Regions from separate parts of the Paenibacillus sp. FSL W8-0439 genome, predicted to be linked through region 1. Evidence: a T-box and tRNA genes for the amino acid it is inferred to sense, from the RefSeq annotation. Region 1 holds a T-box; the other regions hold tRNA genes.
The links. A T-box is a leader RNA that pairs with one kind of tRNA and senses whether it is charged. The one in region 1 lies ahead of tyrS (tyrosine--tRNA ligase), so its partner is inferred to be a tRNA-Tyr.
Positions count from the first base shown of each region.

Region 1 (2,168 bases):
TTGAGATAGGCTGTAATTATTTGTTGCTTGCTCAGGAAGCGCTCAAGGCGCAGAGATAGCAAAATTTCTTTGACCTTGCGGTCATCCGTACGATCAAGATTTAAAAAGACACGACGTGCAAGCTGCTGGGTAAGCGTACTCCCTCCAGTTTGTACGGATTCATGTAGTGCCTTTTGCTTCACAGCACGCAGCGTTCCCGACAAATCGACACCTTTATGCTCGTAAAAATGATTATCTTCAATGGCAATAACTGCGTCAATGACGAGCTGAGGAATCTCCTTAAACGTAACAGGTCTTCGATCTTCCTCGGTCCGAAGCTGCCCAATGGGAGAGCCATCATTGAAATAAGCGAAGCCTGTAATTGCATTCTTATCCACTTCCTGTAGAATCGTAGATCTGGAACGCACGGGCTCGTTTTTTACAATAGAAGCAACATAGCCAGCGGCGGTTCCCCCTGCGAATAGTGCCCCCATAAAACCGATGATGACGACCCACTTTATGACACGGCCGAGCCTTCGCATGGTTCTCCGTAAGCGGGAAGGCTTAGGCTCTGATACATTGTTTTTTTCTTCAACCATTAAGTCTTCCTCCTTTATAACAGCCATTATTATAGCATAAAATTACAAAATGAACCCATATGCTAAAAAGCCTGTCTTTTGGTGTCGTTGACTACATAAAAACAGTGTGTTATAAATAGGTCAAAGTAAATATCGTGAAAAGCGGAGAAAGACTTCAGTAGAAGGCGGAATCACGTTGTGCAGAGAGCCGATGGGTGGTGTGAATCGGTAGCGTCCCTCCTTTGAATTACCGTCTGGAGCTGTCTGGATGAATGGAAGCTTTTGCAGGTTTGCGAAGCTCTCCATAGTAATCCGGTACCGGGTGTAAACTCGTTATAGGAATGAAGTGAAAGAAACGTTGGTTTTTTGCATACGTTTCTTTAATTAGGGTGGTAACGCGAGTAGCTCCTTCTCGTCCCTTGGGATGAAAGGGGCTTTTTGGTTTGTTTAAATGGTAATTATTGGATGGAAAATAGGAGGGATTCAGGATGAAGTGGGAAGAATTGAAGCCTGAGCAACAGGCAGAGGTAGAACGACAACTAGAAGTGATCCGTCGTGGAGTAGCGGAAATTGTACCTGAGGATGAGCTGAAGCGTAAGGTTATTAAATCGGTTGTTAGCGGCGAGCCACTTAAAATTAAGCTGGGTCTAGATCCGTCTGCACCCGATATTCATATCGGACATACGGTTGTTATGCACAAACTGCGCCAGTTCCAGGAATTAGGGCATCAAGTGCAACTGATTATCGGAGATTTTACAGGCAGAATTGGTGATCCGACAGGTAAATCGGAGACCCGCAAGCAACTGACTGAGGAAGATGTACAGCGTAATGCACAAACATACAAGGAACAAATTTTTAAGATTCTCGATCCTGAAAAGACAAAGGTATACTACAATTCCGAATGGTTAGGACCGATGTCTTTTGCAGATGTGGTAACTCTGTCTGCCAAAGTAACGGTTGCCCGTATGTTGGAGCGGGATGATTTTACAAAAAGGTACCAAAACGGCTTGCCGATTAGCATCCATGAGTTCTTTTATCCGCTGATGCAGGGCATGGACTCTGTGGCTCTCCAAAGCGATATAGAATTGGGAGGAACAGATCAAAAGTTTAATCTGCTGATGGGCAGAACCCTGCAAAAGGAATACGGAGTAGAACCGCAGGCAACCATTACATTGCCACTGCTTGAGGGGCTTGATGGCGTTCAAAAGATGAGTAAAAGTTTGGGTAACTACATTGGTGTGGATGAGGAGCCAAATGAAATTTATGGTAAATCGATGTCCGTTCCTGATGAGTTGATGCTGAAATATTTTGAGCTTGCAACGGATATTACCAATGAGGAGCTGGCAGAGCTGGCGAAAGGCGTTAAGGAGGGTTCGGTGCATCCACGTGATGCCAAAATGAAACTGGCCGGAACATTAGTGCGCATGTACCACGGTGAAGAGGCGGCAGAAGCGGCCAAGCAGCATTTTGTGACTGTATTCCAACAACGCGCGCTTCCTGATGACATTGAAGAATTCACCTTAACAGCAGATCAGTTAGAAGAAGGTGGCATTCGTGTGATCCAGTTGCTGACTCATCTAGGCTTTGCAGCATCTAACGGTGAGGCCAAGC
Region 1 covers NZ_JBBPAK010000001.1:3,599,405-3,601,572, reverse strand. The annotation lists gene MKX36_RS15545 (transglycosylase domain-containing protein) at 1-578, opposite strand, end outside; T-box leader at 714-980, shown strand; gene tyrS (tyrosine--tRNA ligase) at 1,046-2,168, shown strand, end outside.

Region 2 (2,168 bases), 3.1 Mb from region 1:
CCTGAGCTTTTAGCTCAGGACATTCGTGCCTTCTACAAACCTTTTAGAGCAAAAAATAAATATTAACCAAGGTCCACCTCGTGCATTAACTGGATTAATAAGAAGAGCTATTATAAGCGGTCGTAATCTAACGGGAAACGATAGCTTAATAAATACAAAAAGAAGAGATGGCTTATGCCATCTCTTCTTTCATCTATATAAAGCGGGTGATGGGAATCGAACCCACGCTACCAGCTTGGAAGGCTGGAGTTCTACCATTGAACTACACCCGCAAAAAAAGTGGTCGGGATGACACGATTTGAACATGCGACCCCCTGGTCCCAAACCAGGTGCTCTACCAAGCTGAGCTACATCCCGAAATAGATGCCGGTGAGAGGACTCGAACCTCCACGGTTTCCCTCACGATTTTGAGTCGCGCGCGTCTGCCAATTCCGCCACACCGGCTTATGAAATTAATGGCGCGCCCTGAGAGATTCGAACTCCCGGCCTTTTGATTCGTAGTCAAACGCTCTATCCAGCTGAGCTAAGGGCGCAAATATGGAGCGGACGACGGGAATCGAACCCGCGACCCTCGCCTTGGCAAGGCGATGCTCTACCGCTGAGCCACGTCCGCAAAAACAGGTATGCGCGTGGAGGGACTTGAACCCCCACGTCAAAGACGCTAGATCCTAAGTCTAGTGCGTCTGCCAATTCCGCCACACGCGCATACAATAATAATGGTGAGCCATGAAGGACTCGAACCTTCGACACCCTGATTAAAAGTCAGGTGCTCTACCAACTGAGCTAATGGCTCTTAATGGCTGGGGATATAGGATTTGAACCTATGCATGACGGAGTCAAAGTCCGTTGCCTTACCGCTTGGCTAATCCCCATTATGTATTCAACAGGGCGATTGATGGGACTTGCACCCACAAATGCCATAGCCACAATTCAGTACGTTAATCCATTCGTCACGACCACCATGGCAATAAAACTGGTGGAGGATGATGGATTCGAACCACCGAACCCGTAAGGGAGCAGATTTACAGTCTGATGCGTTTGGCCACTTCGCTAATCCTCCAAAATGGTGCCGGCGAGAGGACTTGAACCCCCAACCTACTGATTACAAGTCAGTTGCTCTACCAGTTGAGCTACACCGGCATATTAAATTAAATGGCGGAACTGACGGGATTCGAACCCGCGATCTCCTGCGTGACAGGCAGGCATGTTAGGCCTCTACACCACAGTTCCAGAGGCATTTCCAACAGGAAATTAATTGCGGGGGCAGGATTTGAACCTACGACCTTCGGGTTATGAGCCCGACGAGCTACCGAACTGCTCCACCCCGCGACATCAAAGGTATTTCTTAATACTATTAATGGTGGAGGCTGAGGGGATCGAACCCCCGACCCTCTGCTTGTAAGGCAGATGCTCTCCCAGCTGAGCTAAGCCTCCATACTACTATGACCCGTAGGGGATTCGAACCCCTGTTACCTCCGTGAAAGGGAGGTGTCTTAACCCCTTGACCAACGGGCCACATATCTATTATAAGAGCTGGCGGAGAGAGAGGGATTCGAACCCTCGAGACGCTTTTGGCGCCTACACGATTTCCAATCGTGCTCCTTCGGCCAACTCGGACACCTCTCCATATGGCTCCCCGAACAGGACTCGAACCTGTGACAACTCGATTAACAGTCGAGTGCTCTACCAACTGAGCTATCAGGGAATATTGGTGGAGCCAAGGGGGATCGAACCCCTGACCTCCTGCGTGCAAGGCAGGCGCTCTCCCAGCTGAGCTATAGCCCCATCTTAGACATAACACTTAATTCTGACTATATAGAGGTCAGTCTTACAGGCGAAAAAAAATCCCCAGAGAAGGGGCTTATGCTTGGCGGCGTCCTACTCTCCCAGGACCCTGCGGTCCAAGTACCATCGGCGCTGGAGGGCTTAACGGTCGTGTTCGGGATGGGTACGTGTGGAACCCCTCCGCTATCGCCACCAAACATGAATTTGCCTCGCAAATTCTTTTTCAGGAATCAGCATCGCCAAATGCTGTGTGTTCGCTTGCCTCATATAAGCTACTCGAACTTATACGATGCAATGCTTTTACACCCTGAAAACTGGATCCGAAACTTCATTGCGCCTTATCTTAGGATAAGCCCTCGACCGATTAGTATTGGTCAGCTCCA
Region 2 covers NZ_JBBPAK010000001.1:518,788-520,955, reverse strand. The annotation lists tRNA gene MKX36_RS02335 (tRNA-Gly) at 202-272, opposite strand; tRNA gene MKX36_RS02330 (tRNA-Pro) at 281-357, opposite strand; tRNA gene MKX36_RS02325 (tRNA-Leu) at 365-444, opposite strand; tRNA gene MKX36_RS02320 (tRNA-Arg) at 457-533, opposite strand; tRNA gene MKX36_RS02315 (tRNA-Gly) at 539-613, opposite strand; tRNA gene MKX36_RS02310 (tRNA-Leu) at 625-705, opposite strand; tRNA gene MKX36_RS02305 (tRNA-Lys) at 718-793, opposite strand; tRNA gene MKX36_RS02300 (tRNA-Gln) at 798-872, opposite strand; tRNA gene MKX36_RS02295 (tRNA-Tyr) at 975-1,060, opposite strand; tRNA gene MKX36_RS02290 (tRNA-Thr) at 1,065-1,140, opposite strand; tRNA gene MKX36_RS02285 (tRNA-Asp) at 1,154-1,230, opposite strand; tRNA gene MKX36_RS02280 (tRNA-Met) at 1,256-1,329, opposite strand; tRNA gene MKX36_RS02275 (tRNA-Val) at 1,359-1,434, opposite strand; tRNA gene MKX36_RS02270 (tRNA-Glu) at 1,444-1,515, opposite strand; tRNA gene MKX36_RS02265 (tRNA-Ser) at 1,535-1,626, opposite strand; tRNA gene MKX36_RS02260 (tRNA-Asn) at 1,630-1,705, opposite strand; tRNA gene MKX36_RS02255 (tRNA-Ala) at 1,710-1,785, opposite strand; rRNA gene rrf (5S ribosomal RNA) at 1,866-1,982, opposite strand; rRNA gene MKX36_RS02245 (23S ribosomal RNA) at 2,130-2,168, opposite strand, start outside.
Region 2: it has a tRNA-Tyr gene. The T-box ahead of tyrS (tyrosine--tRNA ligase) is inferred to sense a tRNA for this amino acid. The anticodon was not compared.

Region 3 (2,168 bases), 3.2 Mb from region 1:
CTCGGAGAGATACCCAAGTGGCTATAAGGGGACCCTCTGCTAAGGGGTTAGACTGCGTAAGTGGTGCGAGGGTTCGAATCCCTCTCTCTCCGCCACAAAATTATTAAATCAGAATTCATTTTGCAAGGCCCGTTGGTCAAGGGGTTAAGACACCTCCCTTTCACGGAGGTAACAGGGGTTCGAATCCCCTACGGGTCATAATTATGGAGGCTTAGCTCAGCTGGGAGAGCATCTGCCTTACAAGCAGAGGGTCGGGGGTTCGATCCCCTCAGCCTCCACCATTAATAGTATTAAGAAATACCTTTGATGTCGCGGGGTGGAGCAGTTCGGTAGCTCGTCGGGCTCATAACCCGAAGGTCGTAGGTTCAAATCCTGCCCCCGCAATTAATTTCCTATTGGAAATGCCTCTGGAACTGTGGTGTAGAGGCCTAACATGCCTGCCTGTCACGCAGGAGATCGCGGGTTCGAATCCCGTCAGTTCCGCCATTTTAACTACATATAGTGTAAACTATATGATATAATTGTAAAATAAAACATGGCTCGGTAGCTCAGTCGGTAGAGCAGAGGACTGAAAATCCTCGTGTCGGCGGTTCGATTCCGTCCCGAGCCACCTTTCAAGTGGGAATTGGCAATTTGCCGGTGTAGCTCAATTGGTAGAGCAACTGACTTGTAATCAGTAGGTTGGGGGTTCAAGTCCTCTCGCCGGCACCATTTTGGAGGATTAGCGAAGTGGCCAAACGCATCAGACTGTAAATCTGCTCCCTTACGGGTTCGGTGGTTCGAATCCATCATCCTCCACCAGTCTTTTTATAATCATATGGCGGTCGTGGCGAAGTGGTTAACGCACCGGACTGTGACTCCGGCATTCGTGGGTTCAAGCCCCATCGGCCGCCCTTTGATTCTTAATTTAATGGGGATTAGCCAAGCGGTAAGGCAACGGACTTTGACTCCGTCATGCATAGGTTCAAATCCTATATCCCCAGCCATTAAGAGCCATTAGCTCAGTTGGTAGAGCACCTGACTTTTAATCAGGGTGTCGAAGGTTCGAGTCCTTCATGGCTCACCATTTATAAGTTATTTTGCGGTCGTGGCGGAATTGGCAGACGCGCACGGTTCAGGTCCGTGTGGGCTAACCCCCCGTGGAGGTTCGAGTCCTCTCGACCGCACCATATTTTGCGGACGTGGCTCAGCGGTAGAGCATCGCCTTGCCAAGGCGAGGGTCGCGGGTTCGATTCCCGTCGTCCGCTCCATTATCCATACGGCGCCATAGCCAAGTGGTAAGGCAAAGCTCTGCAAAAGCTTCATCCCCAGTTCAAATCTGGGTGGCGCCTTGACTGCTCATTATGGAACTAAATATGCGCCCTTAGCTCAGCTGGATAGAGCGTTTGACTACGAATCAAAAGGCCGGGAGTTCGAATCTCTCAGGGCGCGCCATTTATTAAAAAATGTATAATGTCGGGATGTAGCTCAGCTTGGTAGAGCACCTGGTTTGGGACCAGGGGGTCGCATGTTCAAATCGTGTCATCCCGATACTGATTTGCGGGTGTAGTTCAATGGTAGAACTCCAGCCTTCCAAGCTGGTAGCGTGGGTTCGATTCCCATCACCCGCTTTTTGCTATAGCGGATTCTTGTTGCCTCAGTGGTGACACCTTATAAATAAAGAGAGCCTGTCTGGGGACAGAGCTCTCTCTTTTTTTGTATGTTTATCTTCCATAGATTCTATAAAAGTGTTGACTATCGATAATCCTTGCTATCGGTGTATTCCTTCTGCTCCTGCAGTGAGTATACACCGATAACTGATCTAGTACACAGGTTTTACACTGGTATGGTCAGCTGTATGGAGGTTCCCTGATTTGGAGCAGAGGTCATGCTCAAGAAGCCGCCTACTCCTCTAGCTCGTTCTTCCATGCTGAACAATCCAACTCCCTCTCCTTTGGATTCTCCACAGAAGCCCATACCCTCATCCCGAATAGTTACTTTTATTATTTCGTCTTGATCCTCTACATCAACGTATGCTTCTGCTACATCTGCGTATTTAGCCACATTCGTCAGTGCTTCCTGTACAATTCTATAGATTGCTATTTCTTTTCGGATATCAAGGCGTTTACGTAAAGTACATTGAAAATGCACTTCGATTCCGTAATGCGAACAGAAATTTTCAATATAAG
Region 3 covers NZ_JBBPAK010000001.1:411,197-413,364, forward strand. The annotation lists tRNA gene MKX36_RS01745 (tRNA-Ser) at 4-95, shown strand; tRNA gene MKX36_RS01750 (tRNA-Glu) at 127-198, shown strand; tRNA gene MKX36_RS01755 (tRNA-Val) at 206-281, shown strand; tRNA gene MKX36_RS01760 (tRNA-Met) at 311-384, shown strand; tRNA gene MKX36_RS01765 (tRNA-Asp) at 410-486, shown strand; tRNA gene MKX36_RS01770 (tRNA-Phe) at 538-610, shown strand; tRNA gene MKX36_RS01775 (tRNA-Thr) at 636-711, shown strand; tRNA gene MKX36_RS01780 (tRNA-Tyr) at 716-801, shown strand; tRNA gene MKX36_RS01785 (tRNA-His) at 821-893, shown strand; tRNA gene MKX36_RS01790 (tRNA-Gln) at 912-986, shown strand; tRNA gene MKX36_RS01795 (tRNA-Lys) at 991-1,066, shown strand; tRNA gene MKX36_RS01800 (tRNA-Leu) at 1,082-1,169, shown strand; tRNA gene MKX36_RS01805 (tRNA-Gly) at 1,176-1,250, shown strand; tRNA gene MKX36_RS01810 (tRNA-Cys) at 1,261-1,331, shown strand; tRNA gene MKX36_RS01815 (tRNA-Arg) at 1,358-1,434, shown strand; tRNA gene MKX36_RS01820 (tRNA-Pro) at 1,457-1,530, shown strand; tRNA gene MKX36_RS01825 (tRNA-Gly) at 1,540-1,610, shown strand; gene MKX36_RS01830 (PAS domain-containing sensor histidine kinase) at 1,816-2,168, opposite strand, start outside.
Region 3: it has a tRNA-Tyr gene. The T-box ahead of tyrS (tyrosine--tRNA ligase) is inferred to sense a tRNA for this amino acid. The anticodon was not compared.

Region 4 (2,168 bases), 1.2 Mb from region 1:
GCGGTACGCGAGCTGGGTTCAGAACGTCGTGAGACAGTTCGGTCCCTATCTGTCGTGGGCGTAGGAAATTTGAGAGGAGCTGTCCTTAGTACGAGAGGACCGGGATGGACGTACCGCTGGTGTACCAGTTGTTCCGCCAGGAGCACCGCTGGGTAGCTATGTACGGAAGGGATAAGCGCTGAAAGCATCTAAGCGTGAAGCCCCCCTCAAGATGAGATTTCCCAATTAGTAAGACCCCTTGAAGACGACGAGGTAGATAGGTTGGGGGTGGAAGTGCAGTAATGCATGGAGCTGACCAATACTAATCGGTCGAGGGCTTATCCTAAGATAAGACGCAATGAAGTTTCGGATCCAGTTTTCAGGGTGTAACCTTGAAACAAATATTAATATTCCCTGATAGCTCAGTTGGTAGAGCACTCGACTGTTAATCGAGTTGTCACAGGTTCGAGTCCTGTTCGGGGAGCCATATGGAGAGGTGTCCGAGTTGGCCGAAGGAGCACGATTGGAAATCGTGTAGGCGCCAAAAGCGTCTCGAGGGTTCGAATCCCTCTCTCTCCGCCAGAATTATTTTATAGTATGGCCCGTTGGTCAAGGGGTTAAGACACCTCCCTTTCACGGAGGTAACAGGGGTTCGAATCCCCTACGGGTCATAAAAAAAATAATCACAAAAAGTTGCAATAAAAAGTTTGTTGTGGTATAATATGAGAAGTGTTCCGTTGAGGAGGCTTAGCTCAGCTGGGAGAGCATCTGCCTTACAAGCAGAGGGTCGGGGGTTCGATCCCCTCAGCCTCCACCATTTAAAAAGTAAATACTTATTACTGTCGCGGGGTGGAGCAGTTCGGTAGCTCGTCGGGCTCATAACCCGAAGGTCGCAGGTTCAAATCCTGCCCCCGCAACCAATTTAAATCTATTATGGAACTGTGGTGTAGAGGCCTAACATGCCTGCCTGTCACGCAGGAGATCGCGGGTTCGAATCCCGTCAGTTCCGCCATTAGTAATACATTGCTTGGTAAAGAGTCTTATTGTGAGGCTCGGTAGCTCAGTCGGTAGAGCAGAGGACTGAAAATCCTCGTGTCGGCGGTTCGATTCCGTCCCGAGCCACTTTTAATTGAATAGTTTTTGTGCCGGTGTAGCTCAATTGGTAGAGCAACTGACTTGTAATCAGTAGGTTGGGGGTTCAAGTCCTCTCGCCGGCACCATTTTGGAGGATTAGCGAAGTGGCCAAACGCATCAGACTGTAAATCTGCTCCCTTACGGGTTCGGTGGTTCGAATCCATCATCCTCCACCAGTTTTATAGGGGCATAGTTTAAAGGTAGAACAACGGTCTCCAAAACCGTTGGTGTGGGTTCAATTCCTGCTGCCCCTGCCAATTACTTCTTTTCCTGTGGCGGTCGTGGCGAAGTGGTTAACGCACCGGACTGTGACTCCGGCATTCGTGGGTTCAAGCCCCATCGGCCGCCCTTTCTTATTGGGGATTAGCCAAGCGGTAAGGCAACGGACTTTGACTCCGTCATGCATAGGTTCAAATCCTATATCCCCAGCCATCTTATGCGGACGTGGCTCAGCGGTAGAGCATCGCCTTGCCAAGGCGAGGGTCGCGGGTTCGATTCCCGTCGTCCGCTTAGTTATATTCTGGCGCCATAGCCAAGTGGTAAGGCAAAGCTCTGCAAAAGCTTTATTCCCCAGTTCAAATCTGGGTGGCGCCTCCATAATTAAATATGCCGGCGTGGCGGAATGGCAGACGCGCTCGACTCAAAATCGAGTGGGAAACCGTGGAGGTTCGAGTCCTCTCGCCGGTATTAACTAAAAAAGTTCATTAGAGACATTCTCTAATGAACTTTTTTTATTTGAGCTTTAGTACCCCACTCATTGCTTGAGCTGAAGACACCTTTGAGTTGTATTCCAAATGCGAATAAATATTTGCCGTTGTTGCATAATCGCTGCGGAACCATTCCTGAACTTCTTTCATGCTTACTCCTAATACATCTACATAAATATACTCCAGGTATTCAAGACAATAAGAATTGTCAGAAGATAAGCGATAGGATTCCTGTTATTCCTTCATACGAATCAGAAGCTCATAGAACGTGTCTCACCAATGGCAGTATATGGCGACTGACTTTATTCTTGTTGGGTCCTTTTCATCATCTCTTGCCATTGAAGCAAA
Region 4 covers NZ_JBBPAK010000001.1:4,755,797-4,757,964, reverse strand. The annotation lists rRNA gene MKX36_RS20615 (23S ribosomal RNA) at 1-325, shown strand, start outside; tRNA gene MKX36_RS20610 (tRNA-Asn) at 391-466, shown strand; tRNA gene MKX36_RS20605 (tRNA-Ser) at 470-561, shown strand; tRNA gene MKX36_RS20600 (tRNA-Glu) at 579-650, shown strand; tRNA gene MKX36_RS20595 (tRNA-Val) at 721-796, shown strand; tRNA gene MKX36_RS20590 (tRNA-Met) at 823-899, shown strand; tRNA gene MKX36_RS20585 (tRNA-Asp) at 915-991, shown strand; tRNA gene MKX36_RS20580 (tRNA-Phe) at 1,029-1,101, shown strand; tRNA gene MKX36_RS20575 (tRNA-Thr) at 1,124-1,199, shown strand; tRNA gene MKX36_RS20570 (tRNA-Tyr) at 1,204-1,289, shown strand; tRNA gene MKX36_RS20565 (tRNA-Trp) at 1,297-1,370, shown strand; tRNA gene MKX36_RS20560 (tRNA-His) at 1,389-1,461, shown strand; tRNA gene MKX36_RS20555 (tRNA-Gln) at 1,471-1,545, shown strand; tRNA gene MKX36_RS20550 (tRNA-Gly) at 1,552-1,623, shown strand; tRNA gene MKX36_RS20545 (tRNA-Cys) at 1,636-1,710, shown strand; tRNA gene MKX36_RS20540 (tRNA-Leu) at 1,722-1,800, shown strand; gene MKX36_RS20535 (hypothetical protein) at 1,845-1,970, opposite strand.
Region 4: it has a tRNA-Tyr gene. The T-box ahead of tyrS (tyrosine--tRNA ligase) is inferred to sense a tRNA for this amino acid. The anticodon was not compared.